Regions from separate parts of the Paenibacillus sp. YSY-4.3 genome, predicted to be linked through region 3. Evidence: riboswitches for the same ligand, from Rfam matches in the RefSeq annotation. Region 3 holds a riboswitch; each other region holds the start of a gene.

Region 1 (2,933 bases), on a different contig from region 3:
GCGAGGATAGAGCGCCCGGCCTCCCGCTATTCAGAGGTATTCAGAAATTCTGGAAACCCGTGACCCTGTTCTACTTCCTGGAGCTTATTTTGATCCTGGTCCCTACGCTTTGGCTCCTACCCAGAGTATACACCGCCTTGGCACCCATTCTGCAGGGAAGCGGCCATATCTCGGTCGTTCTAGTCACTATCGCTTATGCTGTCGGCTGGCTCTGCTACAGCTGGTTCATACGCCAAACTGTACTGTTCCTGCAATTCGGCTACTTATTTAAAGGCAATGCCTGGCCGTCCCTGCTCCTTTGCTGGAAACATCTCCTGCCCGGCCTTGGCATCTCCTTTATCCTTGCAGCCTCTTGCTCTATCATATTCATCTTATTCGGCACGGCATCATGGGTCTGGACCGGTCTGCTGGCCCTCATTTTGCAGCAAACATACCCATTCTTCCGCAGTGTTTTCAAAATATGGAAAATATCCTCGCAATATTGTCTATGGCAACAAAAAAGTTAAAATTTCTTCATCTTCTCCCCTCCCTAGAGCCACAAGGCCTCCGCGCATGCGCGGAGGCCTTATTCTATGCTTACTATATAATTCTCGCAATTTAACCATTGCCAAATGATCCCTGCCTTGTTACAATAACAACAGTACTTTTTAAGTAACAGATTTGTAATCATTTCTGTCATAATTCACAAGATGCATGACAGCAGTGTCGAATAAGTTACACATGGTGTTAAAATCACAGCCGAATTCCCGTCACCAGGGAAACGGGGGAACCATTTTGGGTGAATTGATCTCGCTTCAGAGGGATCATAGGGGACCTTCAACCCGAACCCTTAAGCTAACCTCGCAGGCATTGGAAGGAGCATAACTTCTTTGAAGAAAAAGTTGGCTGTAGCAGCTATAAGTTTGTCCATCCTGTTCACCTTAGGGGCTGGCAGCGCTTTCGCAGACTCTAAACTGGATACAACTATTGATTCCGCACTGGGCACTAAATATGTATCTGGCGGTACGAGCACCGATGGCTTTGATTGTTCCGGATTTACCTCTTACGTATTCAAGAGCCTTGATATCAAGCTGCCTCGCACATCGGCATCCCAATACAATATGGGAACAGCTGTCAAGAAGGATGAGCTGAAGGCCGGGGATCTCGTATTCTTCAACACTTCCGGTAATGGAGTGTCCCATGTTGGCGTTATGGTTGATGGCGAGAGCTTCGCCCACGCTTCAACGAAGAAAGGGGTAATCATTACCAAATTAAGCGATGATTATTATGTCAAACGCTATGTCGGTGCCAAACGCATCATGAGCACGGACAAGTACGAAGAGGTTGCGGTTGATAGCCAAGATCATGACGATGTAGAATAATACGTCCAGAAAACCTGTAGAGTGGTTCCTTGCCGAACCCGCCTACAGGTTTTTTTATCCCTCAAAAGGCACAGGATAACTTTACCAACATGCTGCAGCAGAGCCTTTCTTGCAAAAGATGGCCGTTTTTGTTAGAATAACCAAAGTGATAAGTTACAATCTTGTCATCATTGTTGTAAGTCGTTTCGTTTCGGGTGCATACAACTAGATAAGCCGAATTCCCGGCACCCGGGAAACGGGGGAACCATTTATGGGTGAATTGATCTCGCTACATAAGAGATGATAGGGAACCTTCAACCGAATCCTTAAGCTAACCTCGCAGGCCTTGGAAGGAGCACAACATCTTGAGAAAGACTTTGACAGCAGCGGCGACGAGCTTGGCTATTCTTCTTACGTTGGGGACAGCAAGCGCATACGCCGACTCGAACACGACATTGAACAAGACGGTTAATGCCGTCTACGGAACACCTTACAAATTCGGGGGAACGACCACAAACGGTTTTGATTGCTCCGGATTTACAAGCTACGTCTTTAAGAAAATGGGTGTTAAGCTGGCCCGCGTATCGTCAGCGCAGTACAAGCAGGGTACGTCTGTTGCGAAGAATCAGCTTCAGGAAGGAGATCTCGTATTTTTTAATACGACCGGCAAAGGAGTATCTCATGTCGGCATTTATATCGGCGATGGAAAGTTCGCCCATGCCTCTTCTTCTAAAGGAATCCGTACCGATAAATTAAGCAACAGCTACTACAAGGAACGTTATGTCGGAGCGAAACGGATCCTAAGCAAATACGGCTATTCTACCCACGCCGCCCAATCCTAATCACCTAGCCCATTTATGTCTACTGCTTTTACATAGCCCGACAATTCCTGCCAGAATTGTCGCGGCTTTTTTATTAGGACTTAATCGCTCTATCTTATTAACGAAGCTTCAAGGAAAAAGGTTGCAGGCATACACGCCATAGGTACTATTTATCAACGCCCCACTAAACCGTTTTCACTATAAATAGATAACTCCGCCTCCCACGTTAAAAATCTCTCGGCCAGAGCCTTTACAATAAAATAAAATCCCGTTACAGTGTTGATAAAACGATCGCGCCGGCGAAGTTCCATGGCACGGCATTCCCATTTGTACAAGGAGGCGCAAGATGGATAAACGAGATATTCAGTTTAAAATCGTTCCTATGGAAGAACGCCATGGGGAAGCAATCAGTACTTGGCGCTACGACTCTCCCTATGATATCTATAGCTGGCTGCCTTGGGAACAAATGAAGGCTCTTGATGTTGAATTCGGCAATCCGGCCTTACGGGCCGAGCAGTATGTATCCATTCTAGACGAGGAAGGAAATTTGGCCGGGTTCGCCCAATATTTCCCCATGGAGAACGTCACAAGACTCGGGATCGGGATGAGGCCCGATTTATGCGGTCATGGTTTGGGTAAGTCCTTTGTATTAACGATTGTTAAAGAGGCGCAGCGACGCGCACCGTCCGACGTCATTGATCTTGAAGTGCTTACCTGGAATACGCGGGCTATCCGCGCTTATCAGAAATCGGGTTTTGTCATAACCGATCTT
Region 2 (2,933 bases), on a different contig from region 3:
CTGCATGTTTTACATTTAGCGCATGTATTTCTTATATAAGAGCTTAACTAGCTGTATAAAATACATTTAGTTTTTAAATGACCTCGTAAAACCAGGGAGCTGGATGGATGGCCGCCACCAACGATCTAACAATCTCTAACAAACCACCGTCCCAACAGTCAAGGCACTAACAACTACTAATTTATTTACATGGCCCCATAATTAAACTGGAGTCTTATGGCGAAAGCGCAGGAATTTTCCGGCGAAAGTGACCATTTAGGTAGTTTTGTAGAATAATCTGTTCAAATGTTTCCACCTCACCTTATTGACAATGAGAATCATTATCAATAAAATGGAATTGATCAATCGTTGAGAATGGTTATCAATTACGTAGGTGGAGGAATTGAGATGAATCAAACTTCATTGGTATATATATCATGGCTTCTGATTATCAGTGCGGCGGTTTGCCGAAGAGAGGCTGAGCGGCAATGGGAGACTGTTGATGGGCAGAAGCAGAGAACGAGAGGTTCGCAGAGAACGGACAAGGAGGGGAACGCATGCCAAGAGGGCCTTTAAATCATGAGCTGGTACGGGAATTTATCGTGGCCGCGCATGGAGATTATGATGCGGTTGCAAGGCTGCTCAAACAGGAGCCCGCACTTGTGCATGCGGTCATCGATTGGGGGAGCGGCGATTGGGAGAGCGCCCTCGGCGCCGCGTCGCATACCGGGAATTTCAGCATTGCAAGACTGCTGCTGGCGCACGGGGCACGAATGGATATTTTCGCTGCAGCTATGCTTGGAGAACTGAACGTCGTAAAAGCGATCGTGGAGAATCATCCCGAGACCGTCTATGCTAAGGGGCCGCACGGAATATCGCTGATCCGTCACGCCGAGGCCGGTGGGAATGCTGCCATTTTCGTCTATGAGTATTTAAGTATATTCCTATCGAAAGAGGTGGTCGGAAAATGATGGTGATGATGAAGGCCATCCAGATCATCCGGGTCCGAAAAGGCAAAGCAAACGAAGTGCTGGCTCGCTTCAGAACGCCCATATCGGTCCATGCTTTTGAAGGATTCCTGTTCATGGAAGTGCTGATCAGAGATAATTGCCCGGAATACGATGAGCTGCAGGTTTGCACTACTTGGGAGGATCGATGGTATTTTGAGAAGTGGTTAACGAGCAGAGCAGCGCGAACGCTCCACCGCAAGTTTAGAGAGCTTAAGCCGGAAGTCAGCCAACTCATTGGCTCCGAGCTGGCGACTTATGAAGTAGCCGCGCAGTATAGGCCGCTGCGGCAAAAGTTTGAACCGGAACGGGGGATGGCCGGTCCCATGACAGAAAATAACATTAACCGTCAAATTTTAAGAATTTTATAATTATACCAATTCTCTTGTTAATTACCCTAAGGTTGACAATCCCGTCAGTACACCGTATCATAGACACACGCTTAGTTTCTTGGTGATAGCCAGGAAAGCGGGGGAACCAGTTCTTTTTTTTGGGGCGAATCACTCATTCCTATGAGGTGTAGGGTACCATCTTACCCGAGTCCGTCAGCTAACCTCGTCAGCAGTGGATGGGTCTGTTATATGATTATTTATTACGTCTCTTAGACCCTATTTTAGGGTCTATTTTTGTCTTCTGACCCTTGCTGGCGCAGCTGTGTCTAGGACCCCGATCCGGGGTCTTTTTTGTTGATTACTAGGAAGGAGGATGTACAATGACAAAGACTAAAACGAAGTACATTACGAATCTGGACAGACTGACTATGATTCCGGAAGAGGAGCGCGAGCGTTTGAAACCGATTACGGAGAAATTCGTATTTCGGGTGAACGATTATTACTTGAACCTGATCGACTGGAATGATCCTCAGGATCCCATTCGCAAGCTGGTCATTCCAAATGAGGGGGAACTCGAGGAGTATGGCCGCTGGGATGCTTCCGACGAGGATACCAACTACGTTGTGCCGGGATGTCAGCACAAGTATACGACGACCGCCCTGCTGATCGTGTCAGAGGTATGCGGCGCGTACTGCCGGTATTGCTTCCGCAAGCGCCTGTTCCGCAACGACGTGAAGGAGGCCATGTCCGATGTGCAGCCGGGAATCGATTATATCGCCAAGCATCCCGAGATCAACAACGTCCTGTTGACTGGCGGGGACAGCCTTATTCTAGCCACGGAGAAACTGCGGGGCATCCTTGCCCAGCTGCGTGAAATTGAGCACGTTAAAATTATTCGTCTCGGCTCGAAGATTCCCGTGTTCAATCCCATGCGCATTTACGAGGACGAGGAGCTGCTCGATGTGATCCGCACCTATTCTACGCCGGAGCAGCGCATTTACGTTATGGCCCATATTAACCATCCGCGCGAGATTACGGAGGAAGCGAGACGCGGCTTTCAGGCATTGCATGAGGCCGGCGCGATCGTAGTCAACCAGACCCCGGTGCTGAGAGGCATTAACGATGACCCTGTAGTGCTTGGCGAGCTGCTGGATAAGCTGTCTTGGGCAGGGGTTACGCCTTACTACTTCTTCGTGAACAGGCCGGTAGCGGGGAACCGTGATTTCGTCCTTTCCTTGGAAGAGGTCTATCGGATCGTCGAGGAGGCAAAGGCGCGGACATCCGGTCTGGGTAAACGAGTCAGGCTGTCGATGAGCCATACGTCCGGCAAGATCGAAATTCTCGCGATTGAAAACGGCAAGGCCTATTTGAAGTACCACCAGTCCCGCGACGGGGATTACGGCAAATTGATGATCCTCGATTGCCCTAAGGATGCGGCTTGGTTTGACGATCTTCCCGGCAATGAGCAGTATTGGCGGCAGCCCGAGAAGAAGACCGATGAAGTTGTCTCCGTGAACGAAATGCCCGATTTACCGCAGAAGAGAAAACGCACGCCTGCTATGCTATAACATATAAATCATAGTGACCATCCCCTGAGGAGCGGCCTGAAGTAATA
Region 3 (2,933 bases):
CCGCTACCTGGTACAGAAACTCAATGCCGCCCTCGTCCCGGTCAAAGATGCTGAGCGGCCTGGAGAGCAGAGGATACTTATCCCAAGCCCGTACCATATAGAATTGACCCATCCGTCCCGTAAACGCTCCTGCCGCCTTCAGCCTGAATATGTTCGGGGCTACTTCTACATTTGCCATGACTTCTGCCATGCTTCTCACCTCTCTAGCGAATAAGCGCATCTACTGCTTCACTGCTTTATCTAAGATGCTATTTTTGGGTGGGCTAGTCTGTGACAATTAGCACACCTTTGCGAGGGAGGTCATATTTATGTGAAGTTTTGGGCATACCAGTAGATAACAATTCAGCGATCAAAGGAGAAGGTAATCCATGTCCAAACTCATCAAGGCGCCGCTCGTATGGCTAATGTGCCTGGCGCTTGTTACGGGAATGACCCCCGCATCCGTCGAACCCGTGCCAAATCCGGAACCCACCTCCTCCGAACAAACCGTGAATGCCGAAGCAAAGCCGTTAACGCTGGGAGAGCTCCGGCGGAAATACTCAGAAACGTTTAAATTCAGCGGTCCTGAGGTTAAGCAGGTCGCCCTGACCTTCGATGATGTTCCCGATCCCCGCTTCACCCCGAAAGTACTGGATATACTGAAGAAGAACGGCGTAAAAGCCACTTTTTTCGTCGTTGGCAGCCGGGCGAAGAAGCATCCTGAGCTGCTGCGAAGAATTCACCGTGAAGGACATATCGTCGGCAACCATTCCTACAGCCACCCTTTGTTTAAGAAGAAATCCGTCCAAGAATTCAAAAGTGAAATTGAGCGAACTGAGAAAGTGATCGAACGGATTATCGGCTATAAGCCTCGCTTCATTCGTCCGCCCTACGGAGAAATTAATGAGGATCAACTCAAATGGGCCAAGCAGCAAGGCTACAAAATCATTAACTGGAACGTCGATTCTCTCGATTGGAAAGCGCTCAGCAAAGAAAAGGTAAAACGTAACGTGCTCAGCGCCGTCGGGCCGGGATCGATTGTGCTGCAGCATGCCGGCGGCGGTACGGGTTCCAATTTGACGGGAACCATCGAAGCCCTGCCCGATATCATCAAGGTGCTGCGGAACCGTGGCTACCGCTTTGTAACGATCCCCGAGCTGCTATCTTATAAGAAAGCTTTGTAAGCGGACATTGCTTGCAATGCAAAAAAGGACTTCCATGCGGATCTCGCAGTGGAACGTCCTTTTTAAGATAAATAGTTTAAATCGTGACCAGGCTGATATTAATCCAAAATATAGAGCGTGACATCCTGAAAACCGAACTCGTTAACCTTCTGCGGGCTCGCCGGAATGAATATATCAATCCGGTCGCCTTTGATTGCGCTGCCCTGATCGGTTGCCGTGGCGACGAATGCATTTTTCGGCAAATCGGAATGGCTGTGTCCAGTGACTAGCACTTTCGTGCCCATCGGAATGACATTTGGATCAACAGCGATCGTTCCGAGCTTCAAAGGATTGCCGTAGTAATCGACGGCGCCCCATTTCCCATTTTCACTGGCTGCTGCGGAGTAAGCCGTAGCTTTGACTTTTTTCGTAGATTTGTAGTTAAACGATTTGCCCCAAGCCTGCACTACCCGGTCCGCAGAAAATACCTTAAGCGTGGACAATGTTTGGATTTCGCTGCCCGAAGCAGAAAGCGCCTGCATGTTTTGACCTGGAATCGTAATTTTCAAGCCCTCGTAAATATTCGTTGCTTCTATGCTTGGATTAGCTTGCATAAGCTTGTCCAAATTGACTCCGTACTGCTTGGCGAGAAAATAGAAGGTATCTCCACTCTTTGCCGTATGTACTGAATCCGCATATGCTGGCACGGCATGCAGTGCTCCCAACAACCCTGCTGCAATCACCGCAGTCTTAATCCCCATCCCCAATTTATGAAGACCTTTACGCTGTTTAAACATGATGCTCCTCCTTTAACTTTGCCTGCGGAGTTAGTTGTCGGATTCGGAAAAAAGGATAGCTCCCGGCGCCGGATTATGTAGCGCTTCACCCCGAGACAAGCCAAGCTGTTACCTTTGCATTTGCATCGCTTGTCATAAATCGTCCCCCGCACCTGCCTTAGCAGTGTTTCGGCCGTTATGAATATATCACAACTTTGTAACCTATGGGCCATGCAAATGTTACCAATGGTATAAAAACCAACATTTATCAAGGAAATACAATGACGGAAACCATGACAAAAAATTTAATTTTTACCCGCCAACGCAAAAAGGCATGACCAGTCGGTCATGCCTTTGCCAATCTATCTAATTACAAAACTTTGCTTAAGAAATCCTGAGTCCGCTGATTCCGCGGCGAACCGAACACCTGCTGCGGGGTGCCCTGCTCGATGATAACGCCTTGATCCATAAACAAGATGCGGTCGCCCACCTCGCGGGCGAAGCCCATTTCATGCGTAACGATTACCATCGTCATACCGCCCGTCGCCAGCTCCTTCATGACTTCAAGCACCTCGCCCACCATCTCGGGGTCAAGTGCGGAAGTTGGCTCGTCAAACAGCATCACATGCGGCTCCATCGCCAGGGCGCGGGCTATGGCAATGCGCTGTTTCTGGCCCCCCGACAATTGGGACGGATAAGCCTTGCTCTTGTCTTCCAGTCCAACCTTGCGCAATAGTAAAAGCGCAAATTTTTCTGCGTCCTGCTTGGTCTGCTTTTTTACCTGGACTGGAGCCATCATGACGTTCTCAAGCACCGTCTTATGAGGAAACAGATTAAAATGCTGAAACACCATCCCCATCTTCTCGCGGGTTTTGTTAATATTATGACTCTTGCCGGTAATAAGCTCTCCCTCGAAATAGATTTCACCGCTGGACGGCTCCTCCAACCGGTTCAAGCAGCGCAGGAACGTGCTTTTTCCAGATCCGCTCGGCCCGATGACGACGACGACCTCGCC
Region 4 (2,933 bases), on a different contig from region 3:
GCTATATTTGCAAGAGAATAACATAACTAATGTTGAAGAAATATGGATTAAACGTACTCAGATTAAATAAAGAGATATTACCCTACCGAGAGACTTTTTTAAAGTGTCTACTCGATAGGGTAATTTTGCTTTAATCGAGTCTGTAATGTGTAAACTCCTAAACCCATTAAAATGGAAGTTATAGAAAGGTTGGGAGAACACATGGGACTTTGGTAAAAAGAACAACTGCGGGCTTTCATTAAGGAAAATCAGCTGGTTACTGCCCAGGAGGTTGTGGGTGGAAGTGAGCGGAAATCCTGATGGTTGTGAGCGGCAAATTCTAACGGTTGTGAGCGACGTTATTTGGGCAAAAACGGGGTTTAACAAAATGTAACGGTTGCCAGCGAGCCTATTTCCGTTTTTTCGTAGGCAGAGGGGCAATTTCGTCCAAATAAGCGCTCATACAAACGTTAGAAAAGCCCCCCCTTTTTTTAGGGACGATTAAGCACAATGACAACCGTTAGCGTAGCCTCTTCCAAAGTCATCGTCGTATTACTGACTGCTTGAATACTAGGTTTCTCGTCGTACGACGATTACTAGGTCGAGTCCAAAACTGGGGACAGATGCGCTGGAGTTCTCCGTCTTTTTCCCGGAACGCATCGGTAACCATTTACGTTAAGCAGGCTAATCCCCCTCGGGAGATTACTTGAAATGAGTTTACACAAAAATCTTGATAGACCCCTTTAATCTGACTTACCGTCCTACAATTCCGTCCATGTCACGTTTAGCTCAATGACCCCTTCACTCGAGGACAATCGTCCGCCAATCATGGACCAGCTTTCATTTTTATCGGGATTATCGCCTTGAATAATAATGTTCTTATCGTCAATGGTCTGACCGGAATCATCCAAGTTTTGCGTTTTGAAATACTCCTTGTACAGCTTGGTAATCGTCACCATGTCTTCTTCAGTTGAGAAAATAAGCAGCACCGATTTCTTGCCGTCATTGAATTCAGAGTGAGATGTGCTGATCTTGGCATCGTTTATTATGTTTTGGCATTTTCTCCTACGGTTGATAGGCCCATTTATGAATCGGGTTCAGGGTTTTGGGGGTATACTTTAGACCCGTGTGTAAGCTTCCTTCCTCCTAGTCTACGTGAAATCTACCTCACGATGCGAAACGCAGAAAAAAAACGAGCCAGTCAAAGAGCGCGGGTAATGTAAGCGTACTCTTGGCACAGAAGGGGTTATTTTTGCGTCAAATCCGAATTCTTTATTTGTTTACAGATACTTTTTTTGGGAGTAAGATTTCATTCATGACGAACTGGTTTATGAAATGAATAATCCTTTATCGCTGAATTCTGCAGTCAGGAACGGGGGAACCAAAGGGATGAGCTTGTATCCGTCCCAGGGGTGAATCGCTTGATTTGAACTAGGTAATATCAAGTGTAGGGCTACTTTCAGGCCCGAATCCGTCAGCTAACCTCGTAAGCGTTACGAAAGAGGAATTTGTCGCGTGCCCACGTTTTTTTGAGCTGCCGCGGGAAAGGCCAACTTTCCTGCGGCTTTTTTTGCGCTAATGGAGTCACAGGGATTGCCGGTTTGTACGGATAATGGTTAAACCAAGAGGGTACGATACAAAATGTCCCATATCTCAAACTGGTGGTGGAAATTAGGATGACTGTAAAAAGACTGTTGATTGGGCGGCCGTTGAAATCGACGGAATTAGGGGAGCAAAAGCTGAATAAGAAGAAGGCGCTGGCCATTCTTTCTTCCGATGCTTTATCGTCCGTGGCTTATGGGCCGGAGCAAATTTTGCTCGTGCTGGTGACCGTCAGCACAGCGGCGTTTTGGTATTCGATTCCGATTGGGATCGGCGTATTGGTATTATTGACCGCTCTTATTTTATCCTATCGGCAGATTATTTTTGCTTACCCGCAAGGCGGGGGAGCTTATGTGGTTTCCAAGCAGAACCTGGGGATTTTCCCCGGCCTGGTTGCGGGAGGCTCCTTGCTGGTCGACTATATTCTAACCGTTGCCGTCAGCGTGTCTGCGGGTACGGATGCGATCACGTCGGCCATTCCGAGCTTCCACGAGCATAAAGTCATCATCGCAGTCATTTTTGTCATTCTCCTGACCTTGCTGAATTTGCGGGGTATTACTGAATCCGCGACGATTCTAGCTTATCCTGTGTATTTATTCGTTGTCGCTTTATTCATTCTGATTGCCGTAGGGCTTTACGATATTGCGATGGGCCATGTCTCGCCAAGTTTACATGTACCGGTCGGTACGCCAGTGGCGGGGATGACGCTATTCTTGGTGTTACGGGCTTTTGCCTCGGGAAGCTCGGCTTTGACCGGGGTGGAGGCGATCTCCAATGCGATTCCGAACTTCAAGAATCCCGCGCCGAATAATGCAGCCAAGACGTTGATGGCGATGGGCATCTTGCTTGCGATCCTGTTCTCGGGCATTGTATTTCTGGCTTATTATTACGGGATTGTGCCTTCCCCGGAGAAGACGGTGGTCTCGCAAATCGCCGAGCATACCTTCGGCAGAAATGCCGTGTACTATTTTATCCAAGGCACGACGGCCTTGATTCTGATATTGGCGGCTAATACGGGTTATTCGGCATTTCCGCTGCTGGCTGTAAACCTGGCTAACGACCGGTTCATTCCAAGAATGTTCACGGTACGGGGTGACCGGTTGGGTTACTCCAATGGCATCATCAGTCTGGGGTTGCTATCGATCATCCTGATTATCGCGTTCCAAGGGCAGACGGAGCAGCTGATCCCGTTGTACGCGGTCGGCGTGTTCATTCCGTTTACGCTATCGCAGACGGGGATTATGATGAAATGGATTCGTGAGAAGCCGACGGGCTGGGTGCCTAAGCTGATCATCAACTCCATCGGCGCTTTGATTTCCTTAACCGTCTCGTTGGTGTTCTTCCTGACGAAA

Evidence for each region. A riboswitch is a leader RNA that binds a small molecule or an ion and turns the genes downstream of it on or off. The one in region 3 is predicted to bind cyclic di-AMP.
Region 1: another riboswitch for cyclic di-AMP. It lies ahead of ACYUJT_RS24970 (C40 family peptidase); the one in region 3 lies ahead of ACYUJT_RS20260 (3D domain-containing protein).
Region 2: another riboswitch for cyclic di-AMP. It lies ahead of ACYUJT_RS21255 (KamA family radical SAM protein); the one in region 3 lies ahead of ACYUJT_RS20260 (3D domain-containing protein).
Region 4: another riboswitch for cyclic di-AMP. It lies ahead of ACYUJT_RS09700 (APC family permease); the one in region 3 lies ahead of ACYUJT_RS20260 (3D domain-containing protein).

The regions. Positions count from the first base shown of each region.
Region 1 is NZ_BAABMC010000016.1:30,919-33,851, forward strand. It holds gene ACYUJT_RS24965 (hypothetical protein) at 1-506, shown strand, start outside; cyclic di-AMP (ydaO/yuaA leader) riboswitch at 727-864, shown strand; gene ACYUJT_RS24970 (C40 family peptidase) at 870-1,361, shown strand; cyclic di-AMP (ydaO/yuaA leader) riboswitch at 1,563-1,701, shown strand; gene ACYUJT_RS24975 (C40 family peptidase) at 1,706-2,182, shown strand; gene ACYUJT_RS24980 (GNAT family N-acetyltransferase) at 2,508-2,933, shown strand, end outside.
Region 2 is NZ_BAABMC010000008.1:104,982-107,914, reverse strand. It holds gene ACYUJT_RS21270 (hypothetical protein) at 388-555, shown strand; gene ACYUJT_RS21265 (ankyrin repeat domain-containing protein) at 537-950, shown strand; gene ACYUJT_RS21260 (antibiotic biosynthesis monooxygenase) at 947-1,357, shown strand; cyclic di-AMP (ydaO/yuaA leader) riboswitch at 1,416-1,565, shown strand; gene ACYUJT_RS21255 (KamA family radical SAM protein) at 1,699-2,886, shown strand.
Region 3 is NZ_BAABMC010000007.1:126,757-129,689, forward strand. It holds gene ACYUJT_RS20250 (dihydroorotate dehydrogenase electron transfer subunit) at 1-190, opposite strand, end outside; gene ACYUJT_RS20255 (polysaccharide deacetylase family protein) at 369-1,163, shown strand; gene ACYUJT_RS20260 (3D domain-containing protein) at 1,262-1,939, opposite strand; cyclic di-AMP (ydaO/yuaA leader) riboswitch at 1,942-2,123, opposite strand; gene ACYUJT_RS20265 (amino acid ABC transporter ATP-binding protein) at 2,289-2,933, opposite strand, start outside.
Region 4 is NZ_BAABMC010000002.1:675,089-678,021, reverse strand. It holds gene ACYUJT_RS09705 (hypothetical protein) at 741-938, opposite strand; cyclic di-AMP (ydaO/yuaA leader) riboswitch at 1,321-1,488, shown strand; gene ACYUJT_RS09700 (APC family permease) at 1,656-2,933, shown strand, end outside.